Regions from separate parts of the Pseudoalteromonas sp. SR44-5 genome, predicted to be linked through region 1. Evidence: riboswitches for the same ligand, from Rfam matches in the RefSeq annotation. Region 1 holds a riboswitch; the other holds the start of a gene.
What was found. Region 1 has a riboswitch for lysine ahead of lysC (lysine-sensitive aspartokinase 3). Riboswitches for the same ligand answer to the same signal wherever they lie in the genome.
Positions count from the first base shown of each region.

Region 2: it holds a riboswitch for lysine, as region 1 does, so the genes downstream of both, dapA (4-hydroxy-tetrahydrodipicolinate synthase) here and lysC (lysine-sensitive aspartokinase 3) in region 1, are expected to answer to the same signal.

Region 1 is NZ_JACJDT010000041.1:16,085-28,108, reverse strand. Features, by position in the region: gene H5154_RS17755 (LysR family transcriptional regulator) at 1-148, opposite strand, end outside; gene H5154_RS17750 (LysE family translocator) at 242-862, shown strand; gene H5154_RS17745 (glutathione binding-like protein) at 877-1,569, shown strand; gene H5154_RS17740 (glutathione S-transferase N-terminal domain-containing protein) at 1,588-2,259, shown strand; gene H5154_RS17735 (hypothetical protein) at 2,341-2,721, shown strand; gene H5154_RS17730 (hypothetical protein) at 2,964-3,230, shown strand; gene H5154_RS24200 (tetratricopeptide repeat protein) at 3,382-3,834, shown strand; gene H5154_RS17720 (zinc-ribbon domain containing protein) at 4,019-4,498, opposite strand; gene H5154_RS17715 (biotin/lipoyl-containing protein) at 4,504-4,908, opposite strand; gene H5154_RS17710 (sodium-dependent transporter) at 5,046-6,368, opposite strand; gene H5154_RS17705 (4'-phosphopantetheinyl transferase superfamily protein) at 6,522-7,265, shown strand; gene lysC (lysine-sensitive aspartokinase 3) at 7,242-8,645, opposite strand; lysine riboswitch at 8,723-8,894, opposite strand; gene nhaD (sodium:proton antiporter NhaD) at 9,009-10,256, opposite strand; gene H5154_RS17690 (hypothetical protein) at 10,435-11,715, shown strand; gene H5154_RS17685 (condensin complex protein MksE) at 11,721-12,024, shown strand, end outside.
Region 2 is NZ_JACJDT010000035.1:27,527-39,550, reverse strand. Features, by position in the region: gene acnB (bifunctional aconitate hydratase 2/2-methylisocitrate dehydratase) at 1-409, opposite strand, end outside; gene H5154_RS16505 (OmpA family protein) at 686-1,750, opposite strand; gene H5154_RS16500 (YdiU family protein) at 2,214-3,629, opposite strand; gene H5154_RS16495 (DNA-3-methyladenine glycosylase I) at 3,638-4,339, opposite strand; lysine riboswitch at 4,530-4,723, shown strand; gene dapA (4-hydroxy-tetrahydrodipicolinate synthase) at 4,856-5,740, shown strand; gene H5154_RS16485 (2,3,4,5-tetrahydropyridine-2,6-dicarboxylate N-succinyltransferase) at 5,756-6,496, shown strand; gene H5154_RS16480 (PLP-dependent decarboxylase) at 6,496-7,701, shown strand; gene H5154_RS16475 (succinylglutamate desuccinylase/aspartoacylase family protein) at 7,707-8,828, shown strand; gene H5154_RS16470 (phospholipase A) at 9,114-10,154, shown strand; gene H5154_RS16465 (bifunctional GNAT family N-acetyltransferase/hotdog fold thioesterase) at 10,207-11,100, opposite strand; gene H5154_RS16460 (spermidine synthase) at 11,318-12,007, shown strand; gene dtd (D-aminoacyl-tRNA deacylase) at 12,021-12,024, opposite strand, start outside.

The DNA of each region.
Region 1 (12,024 bases):
TAAGTAGTTTAATATTTACTTCCTTTTCTAGAAAATTCACGTATTTGCTTACCATTGTTGTGGAAATATCAAATTTCGTTGCGACTTTCGAAAAGTTTTTTTCCTTGCAAACAGAAATGAAAATCTCAATAGCTTTTAATCTGTCCATGTAAACCTCTGGTTTAAACTGTTTTAATCAAAAGTGGGTTAGTGATTTTATCCTAGCAGTATAAAATGGGCTCGTAAATCAAATGGAGTCAATATGGAAACTTACCACTTAATTAGCTTTGCATTAGTGTCATTCCTGACTGTGCTTAGTCCAGGTCCAGCTGTGTTATTTACAATTCACAATGTGTTTAATGCAAATTCACAAGATGTACTGAAGGGGGTTCTGGGTGTTGCAACAGGAATATTAATAGTAGGTTTCTTTGCAACGTTGTTAATCATGTTTACAACAGAAGCCGTTGGCGGCGCATTTAAGGTTCTTAATCTTGCAGGAGCTTTTTATTTTTTATATTTGGCAGCAAATAATCTTAAGGCATTTAAATATAAAAATAGTTTGAGCAATGAACAGAAAAAACATTTTTTTCACGGCCTAGTCATCAGTCTACTGAACCCAAAAGCACTTGCTTTTTTTATATTCATCTTTCCTACATACATGCAAGAAAATTATATTTCTGCGGGTATAGCAACACTATTAACAAGTATTTTTGCTTTAAATGTATTACTTGTTCATTGCTTCTATTATTTTAGTTTTAACTACTTAACTAAAACAATAGGCATTGACAAGTTCGCAAATTACTTCAATCGACTATCAGCATTTACTTTTTTTATCTTCGCTTTGTTTATGTTTAATCAATTTTTAACAAGCATTACTCAATAACTTAAGGTATCACTATGATTGATTTATATTACTGGACTACGCCCAATGGTCATAAAATTACGATGGCACTTGAAGAGCTAGGTTTGGATTACAATTTATATCCAATAGATATATCTAAAGGGGAGCAGTTTTCACCTGAGTTCAGCGAATTGAGCCCCAACCAAAGAATACCAGCAATAATCGATAACGCCCCATTCAATACTTTTAAACCAATCAGCATTTTTGAATCAGGCGCTATTTTGCAATATTTAGCTGAAAAATCAGGGAAATTAATCGGTGAATCTCTCACTGATAAATATAAAGTCTTACAATGGTTAGCTTGGCAAGTAGCCGGACTTGGCCCTATGGCTGGACAGAATCATCATTTTATACATTATGCTTCTGAGCAAGTACCTTATGCAATTAACCGCTATCAAAATGAGACGAATCGTCTTTATAGTGTTATGGACAAGCAACTGGCGCAAACTGAATATTTAGCTGGTAACTTTTATTCAATTGCTGATATCGCGTGTTACCCTTGGATAAGAATACATGCTTTTCAAAGTATTGATATTGAGAAGTTTAGTAACCTTAAGCGCTGGTTAAATAATATCAAAACGAGACCGTCAACAATTAAAGCTTTTGAGGTGGCAAGTAGAATTAATACCCAACCTACGGTTAATGAAAAGGCGTCGCACCTACTTTTTAATCAATCGCATGTTAAGTGATTTATTTAGGAGAACAACATGATTAAATTGTATGAATTAGCAGGAAAAAATGGGGTTATTTTTAGTCCTTATTGTTGGCGTATAAGAATGGCGTTAAGTTTTAAAGGGGTGAATTTTGAATGCGAAGAAGTCGCTTTCACGGACATTAAAAACATCAGTAAAGGGCTATTTAAAACGGTGCCAGTAATATCAGATAACAACAATGCTATTAATGATTCATATGATATTGCTGTCTATCTGGACAAAACTTACCCAGATACACCTTTACTTTTTCCAAATGAAGATTCAAAACAAACCTTTAGATTTATTGAAGCGTGGTCTAACTCGCTTCATTCTGATATCGCACAGATTGCAATTTTTGACATTTACAAAAAATTACAAGATAAAGATAAAGCATATTTTAGAAAATCAAGAGAAGCTCTTTTCTCAATGCCTCTTGAAGATGTACAAGAAAGGAAAAGTGCTGAAGCTACATCTAGTTTACTAAAAAAATTATTGGTTTTAGAAAAGTACCTCACAAGAGCAAGGTTTGTAGGCGGTTTAAATCCAACATATGCTGATTTCATCATTTTTGGTAGCTTGAAGTGGCTACTTCAAACGAGCGAACCTTTCAGTCATCATGAACTTCCAGAAAAGACTAGAGAATGGTATGTCGAGCTTTCAAATCGATATAGTGCACCTTCAAGTTAACGTAATGTCTTTAAAAATTAACCTTAGAAAAGGGACTGGAGTAATGATTTGCTCTGCAATAAAAGTTTTGTGGAATGTAATATGTATATCCGCTTTGTAATTAACGAATTTTGTCATGAGTCAAATCAGCGTCTAGGTCTATTTCTTGCTGTTAGGTATATGAAAGATGATAATAAATTTTTGGATTATGAGTTGGAACAAGCAGAGAGCATTATGGAGTGGTTTAACAACCACCTAGAATCGCCATTGGATTATTTGAATGCTCAAAAACTTAGAAAAGCTGATATTTTCATAAGTTGGTTCAAAATATCGGCCAAAAAACATATTTCTAAGGTTAGAGAATTTGTTGTATTGCTAGAAAGTAAAGGTATCGTAGTTGAAAAAATCAGAACAGAAAGACCTGGAAAAATAGTTTATTCAGATGAATATCAAGTGTTTGCTAAGCCATTTGAAAAGTATTAACTTTAACCACCCCTGATAGTTTAGCTGTACCACTTATCAATTGGAAAGTACTTTACTGTTATACATACACAGACATATATAAATTTTACCTAAATCAACCTCAAATAAAGGTTATTAACCCGTATTTGAGATTTTAAATTACTGTGTGGATGCAATTCACTCTAGTTGATTAATAATGGATTGTAGTTAACTGTTTTAAGAGCTGATACCAAAAACGAATTGTAAAAAATAAGAGACAATAGATGACAAGTGATACACCAAAAGACTATAGCGAGGATATGTATAAATTCTACTTTGAGGTTGGTGAGTGGAAGGGCGAAGCTCTTACAATCATTAGCTCATTTCTAGGTCATTATCATTCGAAGAATATAACCAAATTAGAGTTTGGTTATGAACTGATAATGCCTATTCAGTGCGTACCAGATTTGGTGTCACTTTTGATTGAGAAAAACATAGCTATTTATCAGATAGTGCGTGGTGAAAAAACACAAGAAACTTGGCGGTTATGACGAACTTGTAGAGTTGAATCAGTTTTTGTCACATTTTCCCTGTCCCTTGGTTTTAGTGTTTAAGGTGGATAGCTATTTTGTGTAATGTACTTTATTAAGATGTTATTAGCTTTGAGGAGATTATGGAAAGTATAATAAAACAAGCAATTCAATTGCGAAAAGAGGCAAACATCATGAGTCAATAGCGTTACTTGAAACGCTACTAGATAATGAGACATATTCTGCTAAAGCTCACTTACAAATTGCTTGGTCGTACGACAATCAAGGTAAAGAGAAAGAAGCGGTTGAGCATTATCTGACATCTCTTACAGGTCCTTTATCATCCATTGAAAGATTCGATGCTTTGTTTGGACTGGCAATTAACTATCGAAGCCTTGGTATGTATTCAGAGGCCCTAAGCTATTTCGAGCAAACGATCAGTGAGTATCCTAGTTGCATTGAAATCCAACCTTTCTATGCCATGTGCCTTTACAACATAGGTCGTCACAAAGAAGCAACAAAGTTGCTGCTCGAACTTTTAGTATCCACGACGAATAGTAATGCTATTAAAGAATATCAACGAGCTATTTCTTTATACGCTCAGGATTTAGACAGAACTTGGTAAAACGAAACACATTTACTAGTGGCAATTCGAGCAGATTTACAATACGTAGTTATCAGTATTATTAAGTCGGCTTCAATGTCCGCATATGGCACATCTGTGACAGTCAGACTTGATTGAGTCCTATTTATCGGTTCTGACAAATCAAGTTAAGATGTAATCACATAGGTCTCTTAAGTACGTCTACTTACATTTTACGGATAGCATTCACTTTATTAATCTTCTTAATAACTCCTGACTCAAAAAGTTGCTGCGCGCTGGACTTGAGCAATTGAGTTTCCTCAAGCGTTATATGCTCTTTAATGATTAAGTTTGCATAGATAATTTGCAACTGGTTTATTGCACGGCTTTTCTTTCTGCATTCAAAGCACTTGATCGCATGTGCATCAATCCAAAACTTTAATTCTTCAAACCAATATTGCTGCTCTTTAGCAAAAAATATAAACGCTCTATGACAATCGACACATTGCTCTTCTATATCAACATAGAGTTGCCTTGGATATAAACTGTCACATTGTTTTTCGATAACTGCGGGGATTGCCGTCTCAGGAAAGTAGCGAACACTTTTATACCACCAAAAGGCATTCTCGATTTCTTGCTTTGTATAACTATTACCAGAGAGGATTGGCTCGCTGCCATATCTTGGGTGGTTTACATAATTGGTCATCTTAGCTATTTACCCAGCACAAAAAGGATGGCTAAAGCGCCGACTGCTAGAGCAATAATTAAACTTTTATTTAGTTTACTCAACCAAGGAGAAACAATAACGTCATTTTCTGAGTCGTTTACTCGCGGTTGAGGCTGTTGAGCTGTTGGTCTTGCTGGCAGTTCGCTGTCTGCAAGCTGCTGCAAAGTCATTACAACCTGTTCAGGATTAACATGGTCGCCATTTGCAATCGTTATATTCTCAATAATGCCACTGCAGTCGGCCATTATTTCTAAAACAACTTTTTCAGTTTCAACATCAAATAACACATCACCGGCATAAACGAGTTGGCCTTCACTAACATAAAGTTTAGCGATATCTGCTGTGTTTATTGAGTCTGGAAGCGTGGGGACTTTAACATCTATGTTCATAATTCCTCCCTGGATATAATACCAATCGACTTAAATATTTAACCATTTATCTGTCGCTATAAATGGTCAGTAACTTAAAACGATTGGTACAACACTATATATTAACAATTAAAACTAAAAAACTGACAGCTAAATTATCAACCAAACGCGACATTAGCGAACACGGCGGTCATCAGTATCGGACACACATAACGTATGTACTGAGCAAACCAATAACGCATGCCACTTGCAGCCTCATTTAATTGATTACCACGGCGCCACAACCACCCTACAGTGATAAAGTAAAATAAGCCCATAAGCGGTAATTGATACTGAGTCAGTACCATGATCACTAAACCAAATAGCCAATCAAAATTGAAAATAATCAACGATGACGCGGCTAAAACCGTTAAGCTCACTAAAAACGTCGCTTTTTTACGCTCTACTTGATGGTTTTCAACTAAAAAAGCCACTGGAATTTCAGTTGATGAAATAGTCGAGGTAAGTGATGCAATCGACATAAGTACAAAAAACAGTAAACCAACCAATAAGCCAATTTCGCCCATAGTATTAAATAACTGCGGTAGAATTGCGAAAATTAGTTGCCCTTCTCCCACTAATTTTCCATCACTAAATACTTGCACGCCATTGTGCTGCGCCACGTAAATTGCAGGAATAATTAATAAACCCGCTAAAAAGGCAACCCCTGTATCAAGTAACGCTACCGACGCGGTTAACCGCGGCAAATTAGCATCAGGCTGCAAGTACGAGCCATAAATCATCATACAACCGACACCCAGTGACAGTGAAAAGAACGCCTGTCCCATTGCCGCAATAATTAAACCTGGGTCGAGTATTTGGCTAAAGTCTGGCACTAAATACGCAGCAAAGCCTTCACTTGCGCCATCAAGCGTGGCTATATAAGCAATTAGCACAACGAGTAACACCAATAGCATCGGCATTAACCGTCGCGACCATGTTTCTATGCCAGATTTAACACCTTTGAGAATAATACTCGCAGTGAGGATCAGCATCAGTGGTGTAAATACAAAATTACGCGCCATCGAATCCGTGTGCAAAAACGTACTGACGGTGGTAAATCCAAAAAAGCTAGCAATGGGTTCAAGGGCATAAGCAAGCATCCAACCTGCAACAATTGAGTAAAAGCTCAGCATCACAATCGCACCGGCTAAACCTAAATAACCAGCAGCAGCGCCTACTTGCGGTGCTTGCTCTTGCCATGCTTGTCTAAGTGCTTTAACCGGATTAGCTTGCGCTTTATGGCCTAAGTACAACTCAGTGTATAAAGCTGGCAAGGCTAAAAAAAAGATAACTATAAAATAGACTAGTAAAAACGCGCCGCCGCCATGATTTGCCGCTTGCGTGGGAAATCCCCAAATATTACCTAATCCAACTGCAGCGCCAGAAGCTGCTAAAACAAAGCCAAGGCGGCTTTGAAAACCATCACGCAATTGTGCCATACATCTACAAATCTGTTATTATTTTTCATTATTGTGAATTAAACCATATTTAACTCTCACAGAGTAATAAATTTGCCTTGGCTTAATTAACCAGCGCACAACCGCACAAAATATAAACATGTTTGTTCTTTTATCACTTTAATTGTGGATTTTATGCCTGCATTATTTTTTCAACAGCAACTCGTTATCACCAAACACAGCGTGCAGCCATTCAATGCGAATACTATTTTATTATTTGATGCCCAGCAGTTAAATGTTGATGAATTCGATTTAAACGCACTATTAAGCCCATTTGAACTGACGGTGATCACCCGTAGAAAAAGTTACAAAGCCAAGCAAGAATATTTAGCCACTCGGCTACTGCTTAAGTATTTGGTAAAACAAACGATGCCACAATTTCGTGAGCTAGCAAATAACCATATTAGCTCTGAATTTGACCAGCAAAGCAGTAAATTACTGCTTCATATAACTGACTGTGACACAGTATTGCGTAGTTGTTTATCCCACTCTAATGGTTTTGTGGGTGCTGCATTAAATGTAGAACGAATTGAATTTGGTTTTGATATTGAAAAAATAAACCTGAAGCGCCCATTTGCAAAGCTCGCTAAGCATTTTTATCATCTTGATGAGGTAAATTTAATAACGCAAGATCAGCAAAGTGCAGAACGATTTTTTAGAATATGGACCTTAAAAGAAGCACTTGCCAAAGCCACCAGCCAACCAATTGCAAAATTACTCAGCCCCAATGTATTTACTGAACTTGAGCGAGCAAATTTAACAGCGCTGAGTTGTCAATATCATGAGTTTGATATTAGTGTGGTAAGTGACAAGAGCACTGTCTGGCAGTGCTCTGTGGTAAATTCTACCGCCCAATTACGCGGCGTTTTGAACTTCTAATAAACGGCTGTGGATCGCTTGCACAACAAAGTCTGACTCGCTCTGCTCCACTAAAAAGCACAGGTTATGTTTACTTGCGCCATGACAAATTAAGCGAATATTAAAATCGCTTAATACATTCATTAAGTTAATTTCTTGCTGACGTAATTGAATTTGTGAACCAATTAATGCCACTAAGGTTAAATTGTTCTCAACCGACACGTGGCAAAACTCCGCTAACTTATCAAGGCATTCTTGATCAAGCTCAGGACGCGAGGCATTTGGCGCATTATCTAAAGTAATTGCAACACTTATCTCTGAGGTAGTTACCAAATCAACCGAGATATTAAACTCACTTAAAATTGTAAACACGTGGGCTAAAAAACCACTAGCCAAAAGCATTTCGGGGCTTTTTAAGGTTAACAATATTTGATTTTTACGCTGCGTGACAGCACGAATTCCGGGGATTTGTGATTTCTCACGTTCGATCCAGGTACCACCACGTTCAGGCTCACGGCTAGAACCAACAAACACACTAATATGGCTGCGGCTCGCAGGTAAGATAGTTGCCGGATGTAATACTTTCGCCCCAAAGGTAGCCATTTCGGCCGCTTCATCAAAACTTAAACGCGCAATCGGCGTAGCCTTAGCACATAAGCGCGGATCGGTGCTAAAAATGCCCACGACATCAGTCCAAATGTGCACGCTTTTAGCGTTTATAGCTTCGGCCAGTAATGCCGCACTGTAATCTGAACCACCACGACCAAGTGTGGTAGTTTGACCATGTGCGTCGCTGCCTATAAAGCCTTGAGTTACAATAACCTGTTCAGCTAATAACGGAATTAAATGCTCTTTTGCGGCCATTGCTGTTGCAGCTACATCAGGGGTTGCTTTAGAAAACTGGCTGTCGGTTTTTAATACCTGTCGCACATCAAAACGCACCGCATTTAAGCCATTTAAACGCAGTACCTGAGTAAATAAATAGGATGATAAACGCTCACCAAAGCTCAATAACTCATCATGTTGTTGCTTTGATTTTAGTGGCTCACTGGCAAGTGACTTAAAAGCTTTAATGGTTTCATCAAAGCCATGAGCTAAATCAGCATCCAATGACAGCTCATTTAAAATAGCTTCTTGAATAGCAATAACGCCAGCAATGTTCTCATTGCGCTCATCTGCTGATAAATCTTTTTTACATAAGGTCACAAGGTGATTAGTCACTCCTGCGCTGGCACTGACGGCCACTACTCGTACGTTGTTATCGGCTACAATAATTTCACTGCAACGGCTCATCGCTTCAAAGTTAGCCACACTGGTGCCACCGAACTTTGCGACTACGTAGTCTGATTTTTGATTTTGTGCTGACTGTTGCAAGTTAGTTGCAGCTAATTGGGTATTCATGTCGTCTCCTTTTGTGGCATTCATACCACGATAAAACAAGAAGAACTTGGCAAGGGGGTGCTCGATAAGAAAAGTCCACTGCCAGAAGCTCTCCACCTAATTGGTGACAGTTTTGAGGATTCAGCCCCATAAACCGAAAAACCACTGTGACGTCCAGTTGCTTTCCTCGGCGAGTACTTCCCTCCTTAATGATTACAGGCATACGTCGCCTAACATTAAGTACCTAAGTACCGCACCTCTTCTGAATGTTAGATTAATTACGTAAATTATTAGCAATTAAATAACAAAACCCGCTATTAAGCGGGCTTTGAAAGTTATCGTTTAGACGTCTAGCTGTCAAGTTGTTTTAAATAATAAAAGCAATTAAATAAAACTACCTGCTAAATACGATCCCATATAACCAATTGTATAAGCGATTAATAAATACACCGACATACGTAAATAACTCATAAAGGTAAGCGCTTTTACTTTACTCATAGCGATAATACCGGCAGCCGAGCCAATAATAAGCATGGACCCCCCCACCCCAGTTGCATACGTAAACGACAACCATTGTTGTGGACTCATCACTATTTCAGCTTTAAGTAACGCAGCCGTTAGTGGTACGTTGTCAACCGCAGCTGATAATATACCCATTAAATAATTAGCGTATTGTGCTGGCATTAACTCGTAAAGGTGAGTGAACTTACTGAGCATACCGACTTCTTTCAGGGCGCCTACAAGTAATAATACGCCAACGAAGAACAGCAAGGTGTCGTATTCTATTTCGCGAATATAATCGATGATTTTTTTATTCACATCTTTTTTGCGCATTAAAAATTGCGCTACTAAAAACATCAACGACAAACCAAATAAGAAAGTTAACAAAGGCGGCACATGATAAAGCACGCTTAACGTTAATGTCCCGACAATCGTTGATAAGAAAATCACTGCAATAGTGATATCTGTTTTCTCAATGCGACGGTCCTCTTGTTTGGTAAACTCAACTTGGCCGTTGAGCCCAAATGACAGCATAATGGCCAATAGCGCCACGCTAAATAACGCAGGCACAACCAACAATAGCAAGTGACCAATGGTAACTTTGTCATCAAGGAAAATCATCAAGGTAGTAACATCACCGGTAATTAACGACACTCCGCCCGAGTTCACACTAAAGATGATAAGCGTAGCGTATTTAATTAGCTTTTTCGGATCGAGTTTTAACGACATAACCACCGCAAGGGAAATTAATGTGGCTGTGATATTGTCTGAAATCGACGAAAATAAGAAGGAGAACCCGCCAATCAAAAACATCAGTTTGCGTTCGCTGATAGCACTGGGCATTATCTTATGCACAATATTTTGGATAAAACCTTTGGAGTTCAAATAGGCTACAAAGGTCATTGCAGCCATTAAAAACAACCAGAGTGTGGCAATCTCTAAAATATTGTGGTCAAGTTGATGTTGTACGTTTTCGGGGCTTTGCCCGTGAAGCGGCGAGATAAATAAGATAATCCAGCATAAAGTACCAAAGAAAAGCGTGGTTTTGGCCTTGTTTACATGGATAATATCCTCTATAACGATGAGCACGAATGCTAGCGTTATCAGGGTTAGGATAATTGCAGTTACCATGGTGTTTGAACAACCTTTATAAAAATGTAAAAATTGTATGTTATGAGCCGCAGGACGACACGGCGCGCAGTCTAGCACCAAAGAATGTGTAAAACTATTGTCAATTTGCTTTTCTACGACTAATCGCTGAGGCCTAACAAGCCGGCTTTACAAGATAAATTAGGATTTTTGGAGTTTTATGATCCCAGCTAAAAAGTTGCTAAATACCCTAACAGAGCACTGGGGAATGTTAGAGCTGCTATTTAAACGTTTTAAAATGGCTGATTTCAGCCTAAAAGACGTGCAAAATGCGATCAAACAAAAACAACCTACGTGGTCAAATGAGCGCATTTACAAAGAAACCAACCGCCTTTTAAACCAAGATATTATTATTCCCTTGGCTAAATCGTCACAACTTGAAATTAACCGTGCAATTGCAGATTTTGCCACTTTTTTATTGCAGGAAGAACATTTAGGCTTGGCGCAAGAAATTAGCGTGCTGGTTGAAGATTTAGCCCGTTTGGGTAACCGTTTAGACAATGCCGGTAGTAATGAAGACTACGACGAGATGCGCCGTTTTAGCCGCATTATGGATGATCGGGTGCGTAAAATAATGAAACTATTTGCCCACAACGAAAATGCCATTTTAAATATTGTAGAACAAGCAAAAGCTAATAATGCGGTGCAATCATTACAAAAGCGTTATCAAGCGGTGATTGAAGCGTTTGATGAATACATTGAACCAATGCTTGAAATGGTTGATATTCGTGGCGATTTTCATGCTTGTTTTAATACCATCGAAACACAAATCAGTACGCAAATCGAATATATTGAACGCAGCGGTAAAGCTTATCAAGATAAACGCATGCTTGAACGATTACGTACCCGAATTTTAGAAATGCATTTAGTTGGTCGCGAAAGCCTGCGTAAAAGTGCCGATATGCTAATGCCACTGCGTGAAGAGTTGCGCCGTAATAATATGATCACTCGTCAAGCAGCTAAAGTACTTGGTTTAGTACGTAAAAATGGCGTTGATAATATGCTCAGCGCCGTACAACCACATTTTGTCTCTGACACGCAGCGATTCTCATTGGGGCAACAGCGCCATATGGTCGCTTATATGGCTGCACTTGTTGAGTTTGAACACAGTGAATACGAACTTCCTGATCAACAAGATGTGCCTGCTTTTGTTACGCCAAATATTCCAGATTACAATAATGTTAAAGCAAACTTTAAAAAACGCTTCAATGCTAAACGTAAAAAGCCACAACCATTATTGACCTTTTTAGAGCAAAGCTACCCCGACCTTGAAGCTGACGAAATGCTGTTTTTATATCAAAAGCTGGTAAGTGACAGCGATATTGAAATCAATCAAAGCGATGAAAAAATGCGCGTAAAAATTGCCGGGCAACATTTTTCTCTTTTCCCTTTTAATTCTAAGCCTGTTGACTCTCAGCAAACACCAACAGTGGATGAGTAACCGTTATGACACAGATAAATTTAGATGAACTTAGTCATCTACAAGCAATTAATAAAAAATTAGTCACCGGCTATCACATTAGCGAACAAGACACCGTAATGTGGCAAGAGCTTGATCAACAAATTGATCATTACCGCGCATTATTCAGCGCCCTTGGCCACGATTTACAACATGACAGCCGTGGTTTTTATTACTTTGCCAGTGATGAAAGTACACCCAATATGGGGAAAATTTCCCGCGCGATTGCCTTAACCATTTATATCTTAATTGAGCACTATGCAAACTCAGGTAAAGACCCAATGCGTGCCT
Region 2 (12,024 bases), on a different contig from region 1:
TTGCTTTTTCTTCAACGTCATAAAATGCATCAAACATTAATAACGTATTTGCAAGACCTTTAACAACGATTGGCGCAAGCGCTTCTTCGTCAAGTAGCTCAATCATGGGGGCGATGTTGTAACCGCCAAGCATTGTGCCTAATAGTTCAGCTGCTTTTTCTTTTGAAATTAGTGGTGAAGTTGCCTCACCTTTAGCAACTGCGGCTAAAAAGCCAGCTTTGATGTAAGCTGCGTCATCCACACCTGGCGGCACGCGATTTACTAATAAGTCTAAAATAAACTCTTCTTCACCTGCAGGTGGTGTTTTAACTAGCTCGATAAGATCAGCCGTTTGCTGAGCATCCAATGGCGCTGGTACGATACCTAACGCGGCACGTTCTTCTACGTGTTTACGATAATCTTCTAGCACAATATTGCCCTCTTGGTGACGTGAAAGTATTCAGTAATACACATTCTCGCGAAAAATTACTCAATACTTATAGTATTCTGACGATTAATTATAAAGCTTTTAAATATAGATGAAAATCCGTGCAATCAAGCAAAATTCTATACTCATTATAAATACTGTGAATAACCAATTAGGAAAAAACCATTCACATGAATGTTAATTAACTGCGAATCATTGCTATTTTTTAGGCATAAAAAAACCCAGCATCTTGCTGGGTTTTTAATAAATCAAATGCTATTAACGCTTAACTTTCACGCGCTCAATTGACTTAAGGTGTGCTTCTACACGACGGTTTTCCGCGTGTGCAGCAGGTGTGTTGTCTGTATTTTTAAGACGCTCTTCGCCTAGACCAACAGTAGTAATACGATCTTCAGCAATGCCATCAGCAATTAGCTTAGCAGCAACTGCATCAGCACGCTTTTTCGATAACCACTTGTTATACTCAGCTTTACCAACAGCTGAAGAATGACCTTCAAGTAATACTGTTGTGTCTGTATGCTCTTTTAAGAAGCTAGCAACTTGGTCAATACCGCTGTCATATTTACCAGCAACTTTTGAGGCGTTGTTAGGGAATGTTACTAACAAGCTTTTAGTTACTTCACGGTCTTCATATAAAGTACAACCTGTACCATCAACAGCATCTGTCATTGGTGTGTTTGCACATTGGTCATCTGCATCAGGGATGTTATCACCATCGCTATCTACCGGGGCAACTGCTACAGGTACTACTGTAGCTGGAGCTGGAGCAGCTTTAACTGGCTCAGCAGCTGAACTTTGCTTGCCAAATAAATAGCTAAGACCAAGTTTAGCACCTACATCTGTGTAACCACGGTCAAGACCTTGATAAATAGATGTTTCAGCATTAAATGCGAAATTATCAGTGAAATAATGTTGGTAACCAGCACCTAGATTAGCAAAAGTTAGGTTTTCTGTAATATCGATTTTCTTAAGACCGAAAATACCATAGAAAGGGCCGCCGTTGATGTGATAAAGACCATCAATACCTAAACGGTCGCCGTCCATGCTTGTTGCGTTCATGGCAGGATTTGCATTTGAAATGTCAAAATCCATATCAGCATATTCTAGACGTGCACTCCAGTAATCGTTAAAACGATAACCAATTTCTGCACCCCAACCAGTTGAATCATCAACGTTAGTACCTGCGCTTCCACGGACATTTTCCCATGAAGCATCGTAATAATCGCCAAAAGCACCGATAAAGAAACCTTCTTTTTCAGCAGCGAAACTTGAAGCGCTAGTTGCAGCTAGTGCTAAAGCAATAGTAAGTGATTTTAATTTCATTGTTTCCTTCCCATTTTCACAATTAAAATTGTAGCTAAGAGACCCTAGCTCAATAAGTTTAACCATAGAGTACCGTATCTTTAGTTAATCATTACTTAACGAAAATATTTAAATGCATATTTTGCAATTTAACTATTTATTAAAATAAAGCGCCCTACATTATAGTTCAGATAAAAAACTTTACCTAACTTGCACATCTATCGATTGTCAGCATTGTAATTGCTATCACTGCAATTTCAGCCACAACGTTTCTAATATCTTTGGCTTTAATAATTTAAATGCTTAAGCTAATGAGTGCATTATATTGGTTAATTTTAAATCAACAAGTAGTTAAGCATATTTATTTCTTATAATTATTAATAAATAACAGCTTTTAACTAAAGATCTGGATGTATAAGTCACATCAATTCATTAATCGTCGCTCAATTTACGAACAATACGCCTAACAATCAGCACTGCGTTATTATGTTCCGCAGAATGTTTGGTAATTAGTATCCCCATCAACAGGCGGGGAGTACCAAAATGCAGGGCTTGCCAACAATTGGTAAGGCGACCTCAAGGCCGTTAAATATTCATCTAACATGCTGCTTTCACCAGTACTTTCATACTGCTGTATTATGCTTTCAACAATATGATTACGCGGGATCAAGCGTGGGTTGGCTTGGCGCATCAGCTGATAGCTTTGCGTATTTGTTCTGGCTAACCACTTAATAGACCAACCAGCCAAGTCACTCGGAATGGCAGTCTGACCTTGCAATGATTCTGTTAAGGAGTCAAAAGTATTGGTGTAATCAAGCTGATGGGTTTTCAGTAAAGTTAATAACTCGGATACTAATTCAGCATCGCCATCTTGATGACCATCAAAGCCCAGTTTTTTCGCCCACATCTGTGTAAAGGCTTGATGAAACTGCTCAGCAAAACCATTTATTAATGGGCTTAATAGCTCAACAGCCTGCTCTTCGTCATCGCTAATTAAAGGAATTAAACTTTCAGCTAAACGTGCACAATTCCAATTAGCAATATTAGGTTGATTGCCAAAAGCATAGCGACCTTGGCGATCAATAGAACTAAATACAGTATCAAAATCAAACTGATTCATCATTGCACAAGGGCCATAATCGATGGTCTCACCACTGACGAGCGTATTATCAGTATTCATTACTCCATGAATAAAACCAACGCGCATCCAGCTAACAATCAGGCTAACTTGCTTTTCAATTACCGCACTTAAAAATGCCAAATAACGCGCAGAGCCCGTAGACTTTATCTCAGGATAATGACGCTCAATAGCTAAATCAGCTAAGGCTTTTAAACCAGTCTCGTCACCTTGCGCAGCTAAATACTGAAACGAACCGACACGTATATGACTACTAGCAACGCGGGTAACAATGGCTCCTTGTTGTGGTGGTTGACGGTAAACTGTTTCACCACTGGCAACAACTGCCAAACAACGTGTCGTCGCTATGCCAAGCCCGTGCATTGCCTCACTCATTATATATTCACGTACCGCAGGACCGATTGCACAACGGCCATCACCTCCACGTGAAAATGGCGTAGCACCAGAACCTTTGAGTTGAATGTCCCAAAGCTGTTGCTGCTGATCAGTGACAGCCCCTAATAAATGTGCTCGCCCATCACCTAAACGCGGTGAAAAATGTCCAAATTGATGCCCTGAGTAACCTAATGCCACAGCAGCAACATCGCTGTTATTAAGATTACCAGAAAAAATTACCGCACGTTCTGATGTGACAACCTCAATATTAAGCTGCCTAGCTAACGTATCGTTCCACAGCAGTAAGTTTGGAGCAATAACAGCACTTGGCTGATCAGCCACAGCAAAATCATCAGCAATCTGGGTGTAACGAGCAACTAATTTCATAGTATTCCTTAAGCTTGGGTTGTTTGTATACCAACGCGATTATCGCCCACGCTGTATGCAACTAACAGACTGAGCTCTTGTAGGCTTAATCCGCTTTGTTGCTGCAATTCATTAAAAAAATGTTGAGCGCTGGCAAGTGACTTTTTAGTTTGTAAACCGCCATCAATTATTTTATGAGCACGGAGATAACTTTCTACATCACGCGATAATAAAAAAGTATCTTTCCCTAAGGTTCGCAATGCATAAGGGCCGGTGTTACCACCTAAACGCGCCCCATGCTTTTTTAAATACCCCCACAAACCAATAATATCGTCGCTCGGCCAATCTGCAATAAACTGACTAAAACTGCCATGTTCACTTGCCACTTCATGGATCATATACGCATTTTCTGGGATCGTTTGCACTTTTTTAAAGTTACGAACGATTCGCTCATCGGTGGCTTTTTGCTCAAGCATATCTGGCGGCATCATTAATAATTTAGCCACACTAAAATCCCAAAATACTTCCCGAAAACCTGGCCATTTATTGTTGATCACTGACCAATAAAAACCACTTTGAAAAATTTTGCGGGTAAACTCTTCAAGCCATGCATCATCAGGTAAAGCAGTTAATTGCTTTGCATTTTGAGGGGCAACAAGTAATTGCTGTAACATTACTTCGCTACCTTTTCGCTGTGCCGCTCGTTGATATATATCTTGAAATTTTTCCATTACTCACTACCACTGCTTGTTATTACGCTTACTGTAACGCTATTTACGTTGTAAAAAAATGTCAGGAGCACATTGCAGCTAAAAATAAACTTAAAAATATCCAGCCTTGACACCTAGACGGCTAAAATGCTTTAATCTTTCGCATTACCCCTATTAAAGGTTTGAGTTTTAAACGATAAAACTTACACCATGGGCTAGAAGAGGTGCGTTATTCAGGTAACGTATGTGAGGAGCACACACTCCAGTGATCATACGTGAGGGGAATTAACGCCGAGAAGTAACACTTTTTGTGAAGTTTTACTTCGGGCGACTGGGTTGAATCCCAGCGACTGTCACCAATAACAGCTTGGCTGTTAAAATATTTGGTGGAGAGCTTCTGGTCTTAGCGTAATAAGGCCATAGCGCCCTATTATATTAAGCCCATTCGCTCTTCGAATTATTAGTTCGAACGACGTTAATGTGGCTCCAATCATAAAAGCTTATTAACTCCTCGAATCACTTATAAGTTCGTGAGAGATGATCAATAACTTCAATTTAAATGACTACCCTTTGTGGACGGCACTCGTCACGCCATTTACTGACGCTGGTGAAGTCGACTATGCCACTCTTGATCAGTTAGTTGCACAGCAGCAAGTGGCTGACAATGGTATTTTATTACTTGGTAGCACCGGCGAAGGCCTCGCACTAACACTCAAAGAGCAACAAGCGATTGTTGAACACGTGTGCCAATTAACGCCAACAGTACCGCTGATGGTTGCAGTAGGCGGTATAAATCTAAAGCAACAACTTGCCTGGGTTGAATACTGTAATCAGTTACCCATTCATAGCTATTTACTGGGCACTCCCCTATACGCTAAGCCCGGCGTGGTAGGCCAAACACATTGGTTTGAAAGCTTACTTAATACCAGTAAACATCCTTGCATGCTTTATAACGTACCAGGGCGCAGTGCTGTTGATATTCCATCGGCCGTAATTAGCAACTTGAAAGACCATAAAAACTTGTGGGCACTCAAAGAAGCCAGTGGCGACATTGCTAAATTTGAAGGTTTTAGAAAAGTCGCACCTAATTTAGCTATTTTTAGCGGTGACGATGCACTGATGCCTTACTTTGCCCAGGCTGGCGCAAAAGGTTTAGTCTCTGTGGCTGCTAATGCATGGCCTGTGCAAACCCATGAGTTTGTAAAACGAAGTCTCAGCGGTCAACACCCCAATTTATTTGCCGACTGGTCACAAGCCATTCAAAGCTTGTTTGCTGTCGCAAACCCTATCCCCGTCAAAGTATTGATGCATTTACAAGGGCGAATTAACAGCCCGTACTTACGTCCACCTTTGACGCATCTTGAGTTAACGCAAACTGATTGTATTAACAACGCAAACAACACCATTTTATCTTGGCATTAAATACAGGTTTTTATAATGAGCTGGTTAGAACTACTAAATAATTTAGAATCGGGCGCTGTGCGCGCAGCAACACAAGACGACAACGGCCAATGGCATGCTAACGTTCTGGTAAAACAAGGTATTTTAGAAGCGTTTAAAAATGGCACTAATACCGAATTTCCAGGTGGCTTTGTTGATAAACACAATTTAGCACCACAAGGTTTTGCAGCCGATGCTGGAGTGCGTATGGTACCTGGTGGCTCAAGCGTTCGCCGTGGCGCACACGTTGCTAAGGGCACGATTATTATGCCACCAGCATATGTAAACATTGGTGCCTTTATCGACGAAGGCACTATGGTTGATAGCCACGCGTTAGTGGGGTCGTGTGCGCAAGTAGGTAAAAATGTACATTTAAGCGCTGCAGTACAACTAGGCGGTGTACTTGAACCTATTGGTGCAAGCCCGGTGGTGGTAGAAGACGATGCATTCATCGGTGCAGGTTGCGTGATTGTTGAAGGCGTAGTAGTGAAAAAAGGCGCGGTGCTCGCACCAGGTGTACGCTTATCAGCAACTATTCCTGTTTATGACTGTGTTAATGAGCGCCAGCTGGCTAAAGGCGAGCCTATTCCTGAATACGCGATTGTTATTCCAGGTTCTCGCCCAGCTTCTAATACTTGGGCTCGCGAGCAAGGATTAAGTATGTCGTGTGCATTAATTGTAAAATACCGTGATGAACAAAGTGATGCATCATTGCTGCTTGAAGAGGTTTTACGTTAATGAGCTTTTTGAGCACGCCAGTTAAAACCGCCATTGATGAGCTATCAACTGCGCTTGATACACCCTTTTTTATTTACGACCTTGATACATTAAACGCACACTTAACGCGGTTAGTGACGCAAACTGAGGTAAAACTGTGGTATGCCGTAAAAGCTAACCCATTATCTAAAGTCATTCAAAGCTTAGATAACGCGGGTTTTAACTTTGATGTGGCAAGCAAGGGCGAACTTGAGCAAGTACTTGCTCAAGGTATTAACAGCGAGCGCGTGCTCAATACAGGGCCTGCCAAAAGCCCAAAACAAATTAAACACTTTATTGCGCGCGGCGTACGTACCTTTGTTGCCGAAAGCCTTAATCAAGTACGCTGGCTTAACGAGCAAGCAAGCTTACAAAACTGTCAGTTACAGGTATTACTGCGAGTGCAATTACGCTGGCCTGAAGGGGAAAAAAACCCACTTGGTGGCGATAGCCTTACTCCATTTGGTTTAGGTTGCGATGAATGGCAAGCGCTAAATACTAGCGACTACCCAGCGCTTAATTTTGACGGTCTGCATATTTTTCAGTGGGGCAACATGCTTAGCAGCGACAAACTCGCTGAGCTGTGGACACAAATGATTACGCCGTTAACAAAGCTTGCCAACGATTTAGGTATTCACTTAAAAGTACTCGACTTAGGCGGTGGTTTAGGTATTCCTTACACTCTTGATGCACCAACCTTAAGTTGGGATGCGCTCATTGATGCATTAGCTGACATTAAGAATGCCGCAGACGTACAAGAACTCTGGATGGAGCTTGGCCGTTATGCTGTGGGCGAATGCGGTCATTACGCAACACCTGTCGTTGAGCGAAAACTTAACTATGCCCAACAACAAGTGATCTTAAGCGGCGGTATTAATCATTTATTGCGCCCTGCAGTCACCAGCCAAGATTTCCCGGCACGATTATTACGAGACTCAACTGCTGCATACCAAACTATGAGCTTATATGGGCCATTATGTACAGCACTTGATTGCTTAGGTGAACACCAATTACCTAGTGATTTAAATGAGCAAGACTGGCTGGTGTTTAGCCAATGTGGCGCGTACGGCTTTACCGAAAGTATGCCGTATTTTTTATGTCATGAGCTAGCCGCTGAATACACATTACAAAATGGCGAGCTTAACTGTATTCGCACAGCTGAAGATGCCAACTACTACTTAAGGTAATTGAGATGAGTACGACTAAAGCTATAAGCCAAGAAAACATAGTAGTTGGTGAAGTTGCCAACGGCCTACCGCTCACAATTCCTGTCTATCGTTTAAAAGGCGATGGCACTGGGCCAAGTGTGTATGTGCAAGCTAATATGCACGGTGCAGAAGTACAAGGCAATGCGGTTATTTACCAATTACTTGAGCAGCTTAAGCATCTTGAACTCAAAGGCGATATCACCCTGGTGCCTTACGCGAACCCAATTGGTTGCAATCAAAAATCGGGCGAATTCACCCTTGGTCGTTTTGATCCAATCACCGGCACCAACTGGAACCGCATGTATCACTGCAATAGTAAGCTCGCGAGCCAATTTGCTGAGCAATACAGTGATGCCGATGAGCAAACCTTAAAAAGTGAGTTTAAAGCCGCACTGATTGATGAAGTAGACCAACAACTAAGCGGTCCAGCTTATCGCCTAACTACAGGCAAACGCATTGCACTTAACTTGCAAAAGTTGGCACACCAAGCTGATATCGTGCTCGACTTACACACAGGCCCCATTTCGAGTCAGCATTTATATTGCCCAGATTATGCCAAGGCCAGTGCCAACTACTTTAATATTCCTCATGTATTAATCATCCCTAATGATTTTGCAGGAGCAATGGATGAAGCAAGTTTTTGCCCATGGTGGCAATTAACCGAGGCATTAGCTCAACAAGGGCGTGAATTTAATGTTCAAGTTGAAGCTTTTACGGTCGAACTCGGCAGCCAAGAAAAGATAGATTTAACTGCGGCCCTTGATGATGCTAATAGTATTTTAAGTTACCTAAATCATAAGCAGGTATTCGTTGATGCCCCCTATCAGCCAAAAGTAATGAAGCGCTACGGCTGTGATTTAAATGATTACCTTGCTTACTATGCACCTATGGGCGGCATGGTTGAGTATATAGCGCCACTTGGCGGCCATATCAAAGCTGGCGAGCCGATTGCTAGAGTATTGCGAATGGAGCGCTACCTAGCAGAGCAACCATTACAAACCCTAACACTTGATTGTGACGCCATCGCGATTTTGCATTTTGCTTCAGCAAGCGTAAACCAAGGCACCGAACTATATAAATTCTTTACTAACGTATTTGAGCTTTAATTTTTATATCAAGCTCAACCCTTCTCATTGCGTGAGAGCACGACTATCCAATTGGAAAAAGTGCATTGAACAAGCGGCTTCGGCCGCTTTTTCTTTGTATTTATGGGCAAAAAGCGCCACAATCAACTAAGTTCAGTAACAATTCACTGATATTCAGTTAAAGTAAATGCTGGATAAATGTATGGGATAGGTATCTTAGTCGTTTTATGATACTGAAATTAGCCTATTCTCATTTACGAAAAACACAATAGCTACTCTCTATTTGATTTTATCAAAGGAATAATAATGACTTGGCACTATGGGATCCTATTTACTGCACTATTATCAAGCTCTGCATTCGCACAATCAGAATCAACAGCAAAAACCAACGAGCAAGATGATGATGTCGAGCTAGTAAAGCAATGTATTTTAAATGAGGCAATTGGCGGGGCTGGCGAGATGACGCTAGCACAACTGCGTGAAAAATGCTCATCACTTGATGAAAGCAAACAACTTACCGCACTCGATAAGCGCCAAGCACGCGAAGAAGTAAGTAAAGAAAACCGTAATGTTATTACCCCACACAAACGTAACTACATTTTACCTGTTTCTTATGTATCCCACCCAAACAATAGCTCGTTTGAAGCGTATGACGAACTAACCGGTGAAAAACAAGATGAACCACTCGATAACTTAGAAGCAAAATATCAGCTTTCAATTAAGGTACCTATTTTCGATGATTTTTCTGATGAAGACCAGGCTATATTTTTTGCCTTTACATTACAGTCATATTGGCAGCTTTATAACAAAGAAAGTTCCTCACCATTTCGTGAGACCAACTATGAGCCTGAAATTTTTTGGGTTAATTATTTAGATAAAAAGCACGTTCCATGGGGCGACGAAATGGCAGTAGTCCTTGGTATTTCGCATCAATCTAACGGTAATAGTCAGCCTGATTCGCGCTCATGGAACCGTATTTATGCAAACTTTTTGTGGGAAAACGATGGCTATGTGTTTAGCTTTAAACCTTGGTACCGTATTTCAGAAAGCGAGAAGGAAACGCCATTAGATCCAAGAGGTGATGATAACCCTGATATTTACAAATACATGGGTTACTTTGAATTTAGCGGTGCATATCGACTTAATGATCATGAATTTAGTTTTATGACCCGCAATAATTTAAATTCAGATAACCGCGGTGCAATTCAGCTTGATTGGTCATTCCCATTATGGGGCCGAGTTCGCGGTTACGCCCAATACTTCAACGGCTACGGTGAAAGTTTAATTGATTATAACGCTGACATAGAACGTATTGGCGTGGGTATATTATTAACTGATTTACTATAAAAAAAGGCCAAGCAATTGCTTGGCCTTATCTTTTGTTTGCTCTGAATTCTAACTACTTAATAATTCTAAATGTACCTTCAAACTCAGCAACCAGTAACTCACCATCGTAGATTTCCACTGGTACTACATAGCTCGCTTTACCTTCTGACTCTAACTCGGCTAATTTACCCTTACAGCCGCTTAAATCAACGCTGCCACGTGGGTCGTTATTAAGCGGTTTTAAATATTTAATATTAGCATCAGCTAACACAATATTACCTTCAAGCCCGGCTTCTTTGAGTGCTAAATAAGTCGCGCCCCAGCCGGTTAACGTCGCTAAACTATAAATAGAGCCAGCAAACATAGTGTTATGCAAGTTTAAGTTCGCATTTAAATCTGCACTGGTGGTAAATTGCCAATCAGTGTAACTTTCAACTTTAATGCCCATAGCATCGCTGATCGGAATAGATTCGCGCCAGGTATTTTGCAGAACTTGGGTCCAATTGGGATGGCGGAACCAGCCTGGCTCAGACGGTTTTTGTTTCACCATTTTCCAGTGTTGTACATCATCGTAAGCTAAGTGAGCCTTTTCTTTTAATTCATAACCATGACGTTTGTAAAATTCTAATGCTCGTTCACGAGCGAATAAAACTAACTCATCGGCGTCTTGAGTCCAGGCTATTTTCTCGAGCTCATGCAATAAACGGCTACCAATGTGTTGATTACGGTTACCTTGTGCAACGGCCATATAACGGACTTGCGCTTGTTGTTGATTATTAAAATGCAGTCGTGCAACACCTAACACTGCCCCCTCTTTATTTTTAATAAAGCGATGCTCAGCATCTTGCTCTAAATCATCCTGCTCAGAACCACGCGGTTCATTCCAAGGCGCGCGCAATACTTGCCAACGTAATTGATAATACGCTTGCCAATCTTCGCTACTTTGTGGTGTTGTCACCTGAAACATAATCACTCCTGTTGCTACCAAGGCCGCAAACGCTTGCTAATTCAAGATGCGTTTATCTAACTAAAAATGCGGTCAGTTATTATTTGCAAACTACCATACTCCATCTGGTAAAAACTTGGAATACGACTTTGGTGAGCAACGCAAAATAACTGCTTTACCTGTAAAACTTGATAGACATATTGGCACTTTAGATTGACTCGTCTATGCTGATGTAACTATGGAACATTTTTTTGAAGACAACGGGGCAGTAAAACACAGCTTTATCGAAGATTGTCACCGTATCGGGCAACTACTCTATTGGCACAAATATGGCGCCGATTGCATTCAGGTACGCCAACATAAGCAGTTACGTTGGTTATTGATCAACGAAACACTACAGTCAGTGGTCGAGAAAAGCAGCCCAAGCCATTTGCTGTTTCCGCATTTGCAATATTTAGCGCAATTATGGCAACCACTCCCGGCACCAAACGCCGTACTTGAACTGGGCTTAGGTGGCGGCGCTATCCGCAATTACTTACAACACACCTACCCTGATAGTCAGCTACTTTCTGTAGAGAAAAATCCGAATATCATTCATTGCTATAAGCGTTTTTTTGGTGGTGAGCATGCATCGAATTTACGCTGTTTTGATGCTGAAGCTGTATTAGAGCATGGCCCACAATACGATTGGATCATTCTTGACCTATTTAGCCAATTAGATGCGCCGTTATTTTTATACAAACACCGCTTTTATGAAAAACTGCGCTGTGCTTTAACTAAAAATGGCTATTTATTTATTAATTTTTTATCTGGTCATGAATCACAATTAAAGCAGTTAGAACATTTGCTGATCACCACTTTTGGTAAAATACCTGGCATCGAAAAAATTCCAGGTTATGCCAACAACATCGTGGTGATCAGAAAATAACTGCTAGCCTTAACTAC